Phaeacidiphilus oryzae TH49: one gene and its partner. The protein of the gene in region 1 binds, or shares a complex with, the protein of each later gene. Links are inferred from orthologs where the notes say so. Each region holds a gene or a part of one and is shown on either strand. Other genes may lie near its edges.

Region 1 (4,997 bases):
ATGGTGGACCGGCCGGTCTGGGAACGCGCCCGGCGGCTGATCGCGTCGGTAGACTGACCGCCTTCCGGAAGAGGGTCCTGCGATCGAGGAAGTGGTGTGACGGCGAAGGGTGCCCGCGGGGTCAGCGCGTACCAGCGGCTGGCCGACGATCTGCGGGCCGACCTGCGGGACGGCAAGTACCCGCCGGACGTCAAGCTGCCGACCGAGGCGGAGCTGGCCGAGACCTACCGGATCAGCCGGCAGACCGTGCGGCGGGCCTTCCAGGACCTGGTCGCCGAGGGGCTGGTGCACCGGGTCCCCGGCCGGGGCACCTTCGCGGCCCCGCGGGACGGCCGGTACCTGCGGCAGTTCGGGTCGGTCGACGACCTGATGGGGCTGTCCATCGACACCACGATGCAGATCGTCACCGGGCTGCAGCGGCGGGTCGACGTGGACGCGGCGGGGCGGCTGCGGCTGGACTCCGACGCGTTGCAGACCTTCTCCTTCCGGCGGCTGCACGACGGGGCGCCGTTCTGCCACACCGTGATCTGGCTGCCGCCGGACGTGGGGGAGCTGCTGCGGGACGCGCCGGAGCTGGCCTCGCCGGGTGTGGAGAGCCGGGCGACGGTGATCGGGCTGCTGGACACCCGGCTGGAGAGCCCGATCACGGACGCCGAGCAGTCGATCACCGTGGGCGAGGCGGGGGCGGCGACGGCCGAGGCGCTGGGGTGCGAGGCGGGGCGGCCGGTGCTGCGGATCGACCGGCTGTACAGCACGGCAGCGGGGCGGCGGGTGGAACTGGCGATCAGCTGGTTCCTGCCGGAGCAGTACTCGTACCGCGTGCATCTGCGACGCTCGCCGGGGGGCGGGGGGTTGTAGTCTCCTGCCCCGGCCCCCGCTTCAGCGGCCCCGCAAAGTCGCGCAGCGACTTCAGGGGCGCGGGGAACTGCGCGCCCGGCCATCGACTGCCCGCAGTCGGCAGCGGAGTCCGGGTTGCAACCCGGTGGCCTCCCCCAAGCTCTTCGAGCAGGGGGGACCCCCCAGCCGGGTGCGGCGCCGATGGGGGTCCCCCCGCGCCGTCAAGGCGTGGGGGAGGCTGGGCGCGCAGTTCCCCGCGCCCCTTACTTGGCCCTTCGGGCCTGCGTTCGGGGCTGCTCAGCGAGGTCCGGGGCGGCAGCCCCGGGAAACGGGGAGGGGCGGGACTGGGGGGCAACTAGACTCGTCGATTGATGAGCAGCAGCCTGTTTGACGATGACATCCCGCTTCCCGGTCTGGAGCCCGCCCCCGGGGGCGACGCCGAGCCCGCCCCGTACGAGGAGGAGCTTCCGGCGGACCTCTTCGACGGCGTCTTCGACCAGCCGCCGTCCACCGGCATGGCCACCGCCGGCCGCTACCACGGCAACGGCTCCCCGCGTACCGTCGCCGATGCCGCGCAGCTGCTCGACGGGATGAACCCGCAGCAGCGCGAGGCCGTGCTGCACGCCGGCTCACCGCTGCTGATCGTGGCCGGCGCCGGGTCCGGCAAGACCCGGGTGCTGACCCACCGGATCGCGTACCTGCTGGCCGCCCGCGGCGTGCGGCCCGGCGAGATCCTGGCGATCACCTTCACCAACAAGGCCGCCGCCGAGATGCGGGAGCGCGTCGAGGCGCTGGTCGGCCCGCGGGCCAACGCGATGTGGGTGTCCACCTTCCACAGCGCCTGCGTCCGGATCCTGCGGCGGGAGAGCAAGCGGCTCGGCTTCACGTCGAGCTTCTCCATCTACGACGGCACGGACGCCCAGCGGCTGATGGGCCTGGTCTGCCGGGACCTGGACCTGGACCCGAAGCAGTTCCCGCCGAAGTCCTTCAGCGCCAAGGTCTCCAACCTCAAGAACGAGCTCATCGACGAGGAGACCTACGCCGCCCAGGCGAGCAACCCGATGGAGCGCCAGCTCGCCGAGGCGTACACCCTCTACCAGCGGCGGCTGCGCGAGGCCAACGCGCTGGACTTCGACGACATCATCATGACGGCGGTGCACCTGCTCCAGGCCTTCCCGGACGTCGCCGAGCACTACCGCAGGCGATTCCGGCACATCCTGGTCGACGAGTACCAGGACACCAACCACGCCCAGTACATGCTGGTCCGGGAGCTCAGCGGCGGGGCCGCCGGCAGCGCGCCCAAGCGGACGGTGGACGGTGAGCTGGTCAACCCGGCGCAGGCCGGGCTGGCGGAGGTGCCGCCGGCCGAGCTCTGCGTGGTCGGCGACGCCGACCAGTCGATCTACGCCTTCCGCGGCGCGACCATCCGGAACATCCTCGACTTCGAGGAGGACTACCCGGATGCCGTGACCATCCTGCTGGAGCAGAACTACCGCTCCACCCAGACGATCCTGAGCGCCGCCAACTCGGTGATCGAGAAGAACACCAACCGGCGGGCCAAGAAGCTGTGGACCGCCGGGGCCGACGGGACGAAGATCGTCTCGTATGTCGCGGACGACGAGCACGGCGAGGCCCAGTTCGTCGCGGACGAGGTGGACCGGCTGATCGACGCCGGGGACGTACGGCCCGGCGACGTCGCCGTCTTCTACCGGACCAACGCCCAGTCGCGGGTGTTCGAGGAGGTGTTCATCCGGGTCGGGCTGCCGTACAAGGTGGTCGGCGGGGTGCGCTTCTACGAGCGCAAGGAGGTCCGGGACGTGCTGGCCTACCTGCGGGTGCTGGCCAATCCGGAGGACACCGTTCCGCTGCGGCGGATCCTCAACGTGCCGAAGCGCGGGATCGGCGACCGGGCCGAGGCCATGGTGGACGCGCTGGCGCTGCGCGAGCGGATCTCCTTCTCCCAGGCGCTGCGCCGGGTGGACGAGGCCTACGGGATGGCCTCGCGGTCGATGAACGCGGTCAAGAAGTTCAACGAGCTGCTGGAGAAGCTGCGCGCGGTCGTCGAGTCCGGGGCGGGCCCGGCGACGGTCCTGGAGGCGGTGCTGGAGGAGACCGGCTACCTGGCCGAACTCCAGGCCTCGACCGATCCGCAGGACGAGACCCGGATCGAGAACCTCCAGGAACTCGCCGCGGTGGCGCTGGAGTTCGAGCAGCTGGGCGAGGAGCAGGCCGCCGAGGAGCAGGCCTCCGGGGAGGAGACGCAGGACGCCGAGGCGGATGGCGCGGAGGCGGAGGGCGCGGACGGGGACGGGGACGCCGCCCCCGCCGCGCGCGGCGGATCGGCCGGTCTCGCGGAGTTCCTGGAGCGGGTGGCGCTGGTCGCCGACTCGGACCAGATCCCGGACGAGGAGGGCGAGTCGCAGGGCGTCATCACGCTGATGACCCTCCACACCGCCAAGGGCCTGGAGTTCCCCGTGGTCTTCCTGACCGGCATGGAGGACGGGGTCTTCCCGCACATGCGCTCGCTCGGCCAGACCAAGGAGCTGGAGGAGGAGCGCCGGCTCGCCTACGTCGGGCTGACCCGGGCGCGCGAGCGGCTCTACGTCTCCCGGGCGGCCATGCGCAGCGCCTGGGGCCAGCCCTCGTACAACCCGCCGTCCAGGTTCCTGGACGAGATCCCGGCGACGCTGGTCGAGGAGAAGCGGACTGCGGCGGCCGCCGCGCCGCCGGCGATGCGCTCGGCCTCCTCGCTCTCCGGCGGCGGCGGGCGGACCGCCCCCGCCGGCTGGGGGCGGAGCGCCCGGACGGTCCGGGAGCGCGAGGTGGTGGCGCTCGCGGTGGGCGACCGGGTCACCCACGACCGCTTCGGCCTCGGCACGGTGGCCGCGGTCGCGGGCAGCGGCGACAAGGCGGAGGCCACCATCGACTTCGGCGCCAACGGGGAGAAGCGGCTGCTGCTGCGGTACGCGCCGGTGGAGAAGCTCTAGGGCGGGCAGCGCCTGAGGGTTGTCGGCCGCTGGCCGGCGGCCGTCGCCCGGCCCGTCAGCGCGGGTCGAGGTGGTGGCCGAGCAGCCAGGGCAGCGGGTCGGAGGCCTCGCCCCCGTGCGGATGGACCTCGAAGTGGAGGTGCGGGCCGGTGGAGTTGCCGGTGTCGCCGGAGTAGGCGATCACCTCCCCGGCCCGTACCCGGCCGTGGGTCAGCCGGTAGCCGCTGAGGTGGCAGTACCAGGTCTGCGTCCCGTCGGGGGCGATGACCTTGACCATGTGGCCGTAGTCGTCGTTCCACAGGGTGTGGACGGTGCCGTCGGTGGCCGCGCGGACGGGGGTGCCCTCCTGGACCGGGAAGTCGATCCCGGTGTGGAGGTGCAGCCAGTGCTCGCCCACCGCGCCGAAGAGGGCGCTCAACCCCTTCTGGGTGACCGGTAGTTCGAACTTCGGGCGGCGGGCCTCGGCGGCCCGCGCGGCGTCCGCGGCGGCCTGGCGGGCCCGGTGCTGGGCGTCGGCGACGGCGGCCAGATGGTGCTCGGTACGGTCGCGGACGCGCGCGGCGAGGGCCGCGTCGGCCTCGGCCCGGGTGAGACGGCCGGCGGAGGCGCCCGCCGGTCCGCCGGTCCGGCCCGGCTGGCCGGACGGACCCGGCTGGCCGGACGGGCCGCTCTGGCCGGGGAATCCGGCGGGGGTGCGGTCCGCGGCGGCGGCTTGAGCTCCGCCGTCGCCGGCTAGGTCGATCCCGGCTGCCCCGGCCACGTCCGAGCCGACCTCGCCGGCGATCCGGCCCAGGCCGGGGACGAGGACCACCGCGGCCGCGCCCAGAGCGCTGAGGGTGCCGAGCGCGCCCAAGGCCAGTGCGGACGGGGAGAGGAGGGCCCGCAGCGGGGAGGGCGCGGCCCGGTGGCCGGCCTTGCGGGCGCCGCTCCGGGCGCTGGTTCGGACGCCGGTTTCGGCGCTGGGTCCGGCGGTGGGTCCGGCGGTGGGTCCGGCGCTGGTTCCTGCGCTGGTTCGCACCGTGGCGGGTCGGTCGGCCGCACGGCGGCCGGTGGCTCGCCGGCCGGCGGCTCGGCCCGCGCGGTGCCGGCCGGCCGACTCGGAGCCCTGCGGGCTCCGCGGCCGGCCCGGGTTCTCGGCCCCGGCGGCGGGGGTGAAGCGGTGAGCGGGGGCGG
Region 2 (4,185 bases), 2.5 Mb from region 1 along the record:
GGGTCAGGCCGAAGATCGCCGGGATCGAGTCCATCGCGAAGAGGACGTCGGTGGTGCCGATCGCGATCATCACCGCGAGCAGCGGCTTGGACGGGAAGCGCCGCCGCATCGCGGTGACGAGACGATTCTCCTTGACCTCCTCCTTCTCCCCGGCCCCCGCTCCGGGCCCCTCGCCGCCGCGCCGCTCGGCCAGCGCCTCGCGGATCAGCTTCCAGGCGGTCCAGATCAGGAAGGCGCCGAAGAGGAAGAAGATCCAGGAGAAGGCGGAGATCACCGCGGCCCCGGCGGCGATGAAGACCGCCCGCAGCACCAGGGCGATCAGCACCCCGACCATCAGCACCCGCTGCTGGTCCTTGGCGGGCACCGCGAATCTGCCCATGATCAGGACGAAGACGAAGAGGTTGTCGACGCTGAGCGCCTTCTCCGTGACATAGCCGGCCAGGAACTCCCCGGCGTAGGTGGAGCCGGAGTGCCACCAGACGAAGCCGCCGAAGCCCAGGGCGAGGACGATCCAGACCACCGTCCAGGTGCCGGCCTCCCGCAGGGAGACCTCGTGGGGCTTGCGGCCGCCGATGAGGAAGTCGACCGCGATCAGCGCGCAGAGCACGACCAGGGTCGAGGCCCAGAGGGCCGGGGTGACGTGCACGGTGGGGATCTCCTCCGGCGGCATCGACCGAGGGCGTCGGCCGTGTGCTGGCTCGACCCTCGGCGGATGGGGGCTGCCGGAGGTCTCCTCCACCCGGACGCGTGGGACGCGCGCTGCGCGGACGCCGGGCCGGTGCCCCGGGACGCCGATCGGTCCTGACGTCCGTGATGACGGAGCTGCCGCTGGGGAGTACTCCCCTCCTTGTCCGATCAGCCTAACAGCCGCCCGGGGAAGTCCCCTCGAAAGGACTCACCGCGGCGACGGGGCTTACAGGTGGGCGGCGATGGCCGGAAGGAGCTCCTGGAATCCGGCGGCCCGGGCGGGCGCACCGATGGCCTCCAGCCGCCATCCGCCGTCCTCGCCGCGGAAGACCTTGGCCATCACCTGGGCGGTGTTCGCGCCGCCGCCCGGCAGCCGGTACCGCGCCAGCTCCTGGCCGGTGCCCTCGTCGAGCAGCCGGCAGTCGGTGTCGGCGATCCGCTGGAAGGTCTGGCCGGTGGAGGAGTTGACCGCGAAGACGATCTGGCTGATCTGCTCGGGCACCCGGCAAAGGTCCACGACGATCGACTCGTCGGTCTCGCCACCGCCCGGGACGAGCCGGTCGCCGCTGTGCCGGACGGAGCCGTCGTTGCTGGTGAGGTGCTTGAAGAAGACCACGTCCGCGAGCTGGCGCTGGGCGTAGAGCACCGCGATGGCGTCCAGGTCCACCGCAGGCGCGCGCCGGGCGAAGAGCCCGCGGCGCGGGACCTGGCGCCAGCCGAGCTCCACCCGGACGACGGCCGGCAGCTGCCCGTCCGTCGCCTGGAGTATGACGCTCTCGCCCTGCCCCAGCTCCACGGTCACGATCTGCTCCTCGTCTCGAGACGACGACCGGCGGATACCCCGCTGCCTCCCCCTCGAACTCTAAGCAGTGCAACGCGCACAGCGCATGCAGAAATCCAGGCCCGGAACAGCTGTGACGAAAGCGTCGCAATCGCACTCGGGTGCCGTCGGGGGCGAGAGCCGCCCGCGGCACCCGGCCGCGATCTCCGTTCAGGCGATGCCCGCCTCGCGCATCTGGCGGAGCTCCTTCTTGAGTTCCTTCACCTCGTCCCGGATCCGCGCCGCCACCTCGAACTGGAGCTCGGCGGCGGCTGTGTGCATCCGGTCCGTCAGTTCGCCGATCAGCTCGGCCAGTTCCGCCGCCGGGAGGCTCTTGGCGTTCTTCCGGTCGGCCGCCTTGGCCGCGCCGAGGGCCGGCACCGGAGCAGCGCCGCCGTCCTTCCCGCCCTTGCCCCTGCCGCCGGACTGGCGGTACCCGGTGGAGAGGAGGGCCTCGGTGTCCACGTCCTCGCGGGCGATGGCGTCCAGGATGTCGCCGATCTTCTTGCGGAGCGGCTGCGGGTCGATCCCGTGCTCCTTGTTGTACGCCATCTGCTTGTCGCGGCGGCGGTTGGTCTCCTCGATGGCGTGCTGCATCGCCGGGGTGATCCGGTCCGCGTACATGTGGACCTGGCCGGAGATGTTCCGGGCCGCGCGGCCGATGGTCTGGATCAGCGAGGTGGGCGAGCGGAGGAAGCCCTCCTTGTCCGCGTCCAGGATCGCCACCAGGGAGACCTCGGGGAGGTCCAGGCCCTCGCGGAGGAGGTTGATGCCGATCAGCACGTCGAACTCGCCGGCCCGCAGCTCCCGCAGCAGCTCGACCCGGCGCAGGGTGTCGATGTCGCTGTGGAGGTACCGGACCCGGATGCCGAGCTCCAGCATGTAGTCGGTGAGGTCCTCGGACATCTTCTTGGTCAGCGTGGTGACCAGCACCCGCTCGTCCCGCTCGGCGCGGGCGCGCACCTCGTGCACCAGGTCGTCGATCTGGCCCTCGGTCGGCTTGACCACGACCTCCGGGTCGATCAGTCCGGTCGGCCGGATGACCTGCTCGACCGTACCGTCCGAGCGGGAGAGCTCGTACGGGCCCGGGGTCGCGGAGAGGTAGACGGTCTGGCCGATCCGGCCGAGGAACTCCTCCCACTTCAGCGGGCGGTTGTCCATCGCGGAGGGGAGCCGGAAGCCGTGCTCGACCAGGGTGCGCTTGCGGGAGGCGTCGCCCTCGTACATCGCGCCGATCTGCGGGACGGTCTGGTGCGACTCGTCGATGACCAGCAGGAAGTCCTCCGGGAAGTAGTCCAGGAGGGTGTTCGGGGCGCTGCCGCGCTCGCGGCCGTCGATGTGCAGCGAGTAGTTCTCGATCCCGGAGCAGGTGCCGATCTGCTGCATCATCTCCAGGTCGTAGGTGGTGCGCATGCGCAGCCGCTGGGCCTCCAGCAGCTTGCCCTGCTTCTCCAGCTTCTTCAGCGTCTCGTCGAGCTCGGCCTCGATGCCGGCGATGGCCTTGGCCATCCGCTCCGGACCGGCCACGTAGTGGGAGGCCGGGAAGACGTAGAGCTGCTGGTCGTCGCTGATCACCTCGCCGGTGAGCGGGTGGAGGGTGGTGAGCGCCTCGATCTCGTCGCCGAACATCTCGATCCGGACCGCGAGCTCCTCGTAGACCGGGAAGATCTCGATGGTGTCGCCGCGGACCCGGAAGGTGCCGCGGGTGAACGCCATGTCGTTCCGGGTGTACTGGATGTCGACGAAGCGGCGGAGCAGTTCGTCCCGGTCGATCTCCTGGCCGACCCTGAGCGGGACCATCCGGTCCACGTACTCCTGCGGCGTGCCCAGGCCGTAGATGCAGGAGACGGAGGCGACGACGACCACGTCCCGGCGGGTGAGGAGGGAGTTGGTCGCGGAGTGCCGGAGCCGCTCCACCTCCTCGTTGATCGAGGAGTCCTTCTCGATGTAGGTGTCCGTCTGCGGGACGTAGGCCTCGGGCTGGTAGTAGTCGTAGTACGAGACGAAGTACTCGACCGCGTTGTTCGGGAGGAGCTCGCGGAACTCGTTCGCCAGCTGGGCGGCGAGGGTCTTGTTGGGGGCCATCACCAGCGTGGGCCGCTGGAGCTTCTCGATCATCCAGGCCGTGGTGGCCGACTTGCCGGTGCCGGTGGCGCCGAGCAGCACGACGTCCTTCTCGCCCGCGCGGATCCGCCGCTCCAGGTCGGCGATGGCGGCCGGCTGGTCGCCGCTAGGCTGGTAAGGACTGACGACCTCGAAGGGCGCCACAGTTCGCTCAAGATCGCTGATGGCTCTCACGCATTCCACGGTACGACCCCGCACTGACAACCGGCGTCGGGCCGCCGGATTCGGGCCGGGGCAGACCCGTGGCCGGTGGGGCGGGCGGTGACCCGCGCCCCTGGTCCCCTGCGGCCGCGGGGTCCCCTGCGGCCGCGGCGCGGGACCCGGGCTACGCCGCCGGGACGGTGTCGCGGGTGAGGGCCACCAGGCGGGACAGGGCGCGGAGGTACTTCTTGCGGTAGCCGCCGGCCAGCATCTCGGCGCCGAAGATCTCGTCGAAGGGCAGGCCCGAGGCGAAGACGGGGAGCTCGCGGTCGTACATCCGGTCCGCGAGGACCACCAGCCGCAGCGCCGTGGACTGGTCCGGCACCGGCGCCACGCCGCGGAGGCAGACCGCG

What was found. Proteins that work in one complex are often made in the same cells at the same time.
Region 2: the proteins of BS73_RS23160 (region 1) and uvrB are in contact, whole or in part, in a crystal structure (PDB 7EGT), measured with the Thermus thermophilus proteins. The link is inferred for Phaeacidiphilus oryzae TH49 from one-to-one orthologs. Residues at the interface, in WP_096412145.1 of Thermus thermophilus: His654, Arg656, Phe657, Gln666, Asp668, Glu669, Lys680, Arg681, Leu682, Ser683, Lys685, Tyr686, Ala687; in WP_096411307.1 of Thermus thermophilus: Glu23, Leu25, Arg26, Asp27, Gly28, Glu29, Arg30, Phe31, Arg55, Glu326, Asp327, Phe328, Glu379, Ser382, Gln383, His398, Gly400, Arg401.

Annotation. Positions count from the first base shown.
Region 1 is NZ_JQMQ01000005.1:4,356,005-4,361,001, forward strand. The notes cover bases 875-4,024. They hold BS73_RS23160 (ATP-dependent DNA helicase), read left to right. Parts: upstream 875-1,208; coding sequence 1,209-3,824; downstream 3,825-4,024. Other genes in these bases: BS73_RS41015 (M23 family metallopeptidase), read right to left, coding at 3,880-4,024. In the rest of the region: BS73_RS23150 (HpcH/HpaI aldolase/citrate lyase family protein), read left to right, coding at 1-57; BS73_RS23155 (GntR family transcriptional regulator), read left to right, coding at 97-858; more of BS73_RS41015, read right to left, coding at 4,025-4,842. UniProt on the Escherichia coli protein: A helicase with DNA-dependent ATPase activity. Unwinds DNA duplexes with 3'-5' polarity. Translocates on single-stranded DNA with 3'-5' polarity. Initiates unwinding more efficiently from a nicked substrate than double-stranded DNA.
Region 2 is NZ_JQMQ01000005.1:1,869,874-1,874,058, forward strand. Bases 1,243-4,185 are described here. They hold uvrB (excinuclease ABC subunit UvrB), read right to left. Parts: upstream 3,806-4,185; coding sequence 1,679-3,805; downstream 1,243-1,678. Other genes in these bases: BS73_RS12505 (TerD family protein), read right to left, coding at 1,243-1,489; zapE (cell division protein ZapE), read right to left, coding at 3,957-4,185. In the rest of the region: BS73_RS12500 (TerC/Alx family metal homeostasis membrane protein), read right to left, coding at 1-646; more of BS73_RS12505, read right to left, coding at 914-1,242. UniProt on the Escherichia coli protein: The UvrABC repair system catalyzes the recognition and processing of DNA lesions. A damage recognition complex composed of 2 UvrA and 2 UvrB subunits scans DNA for abnormalities.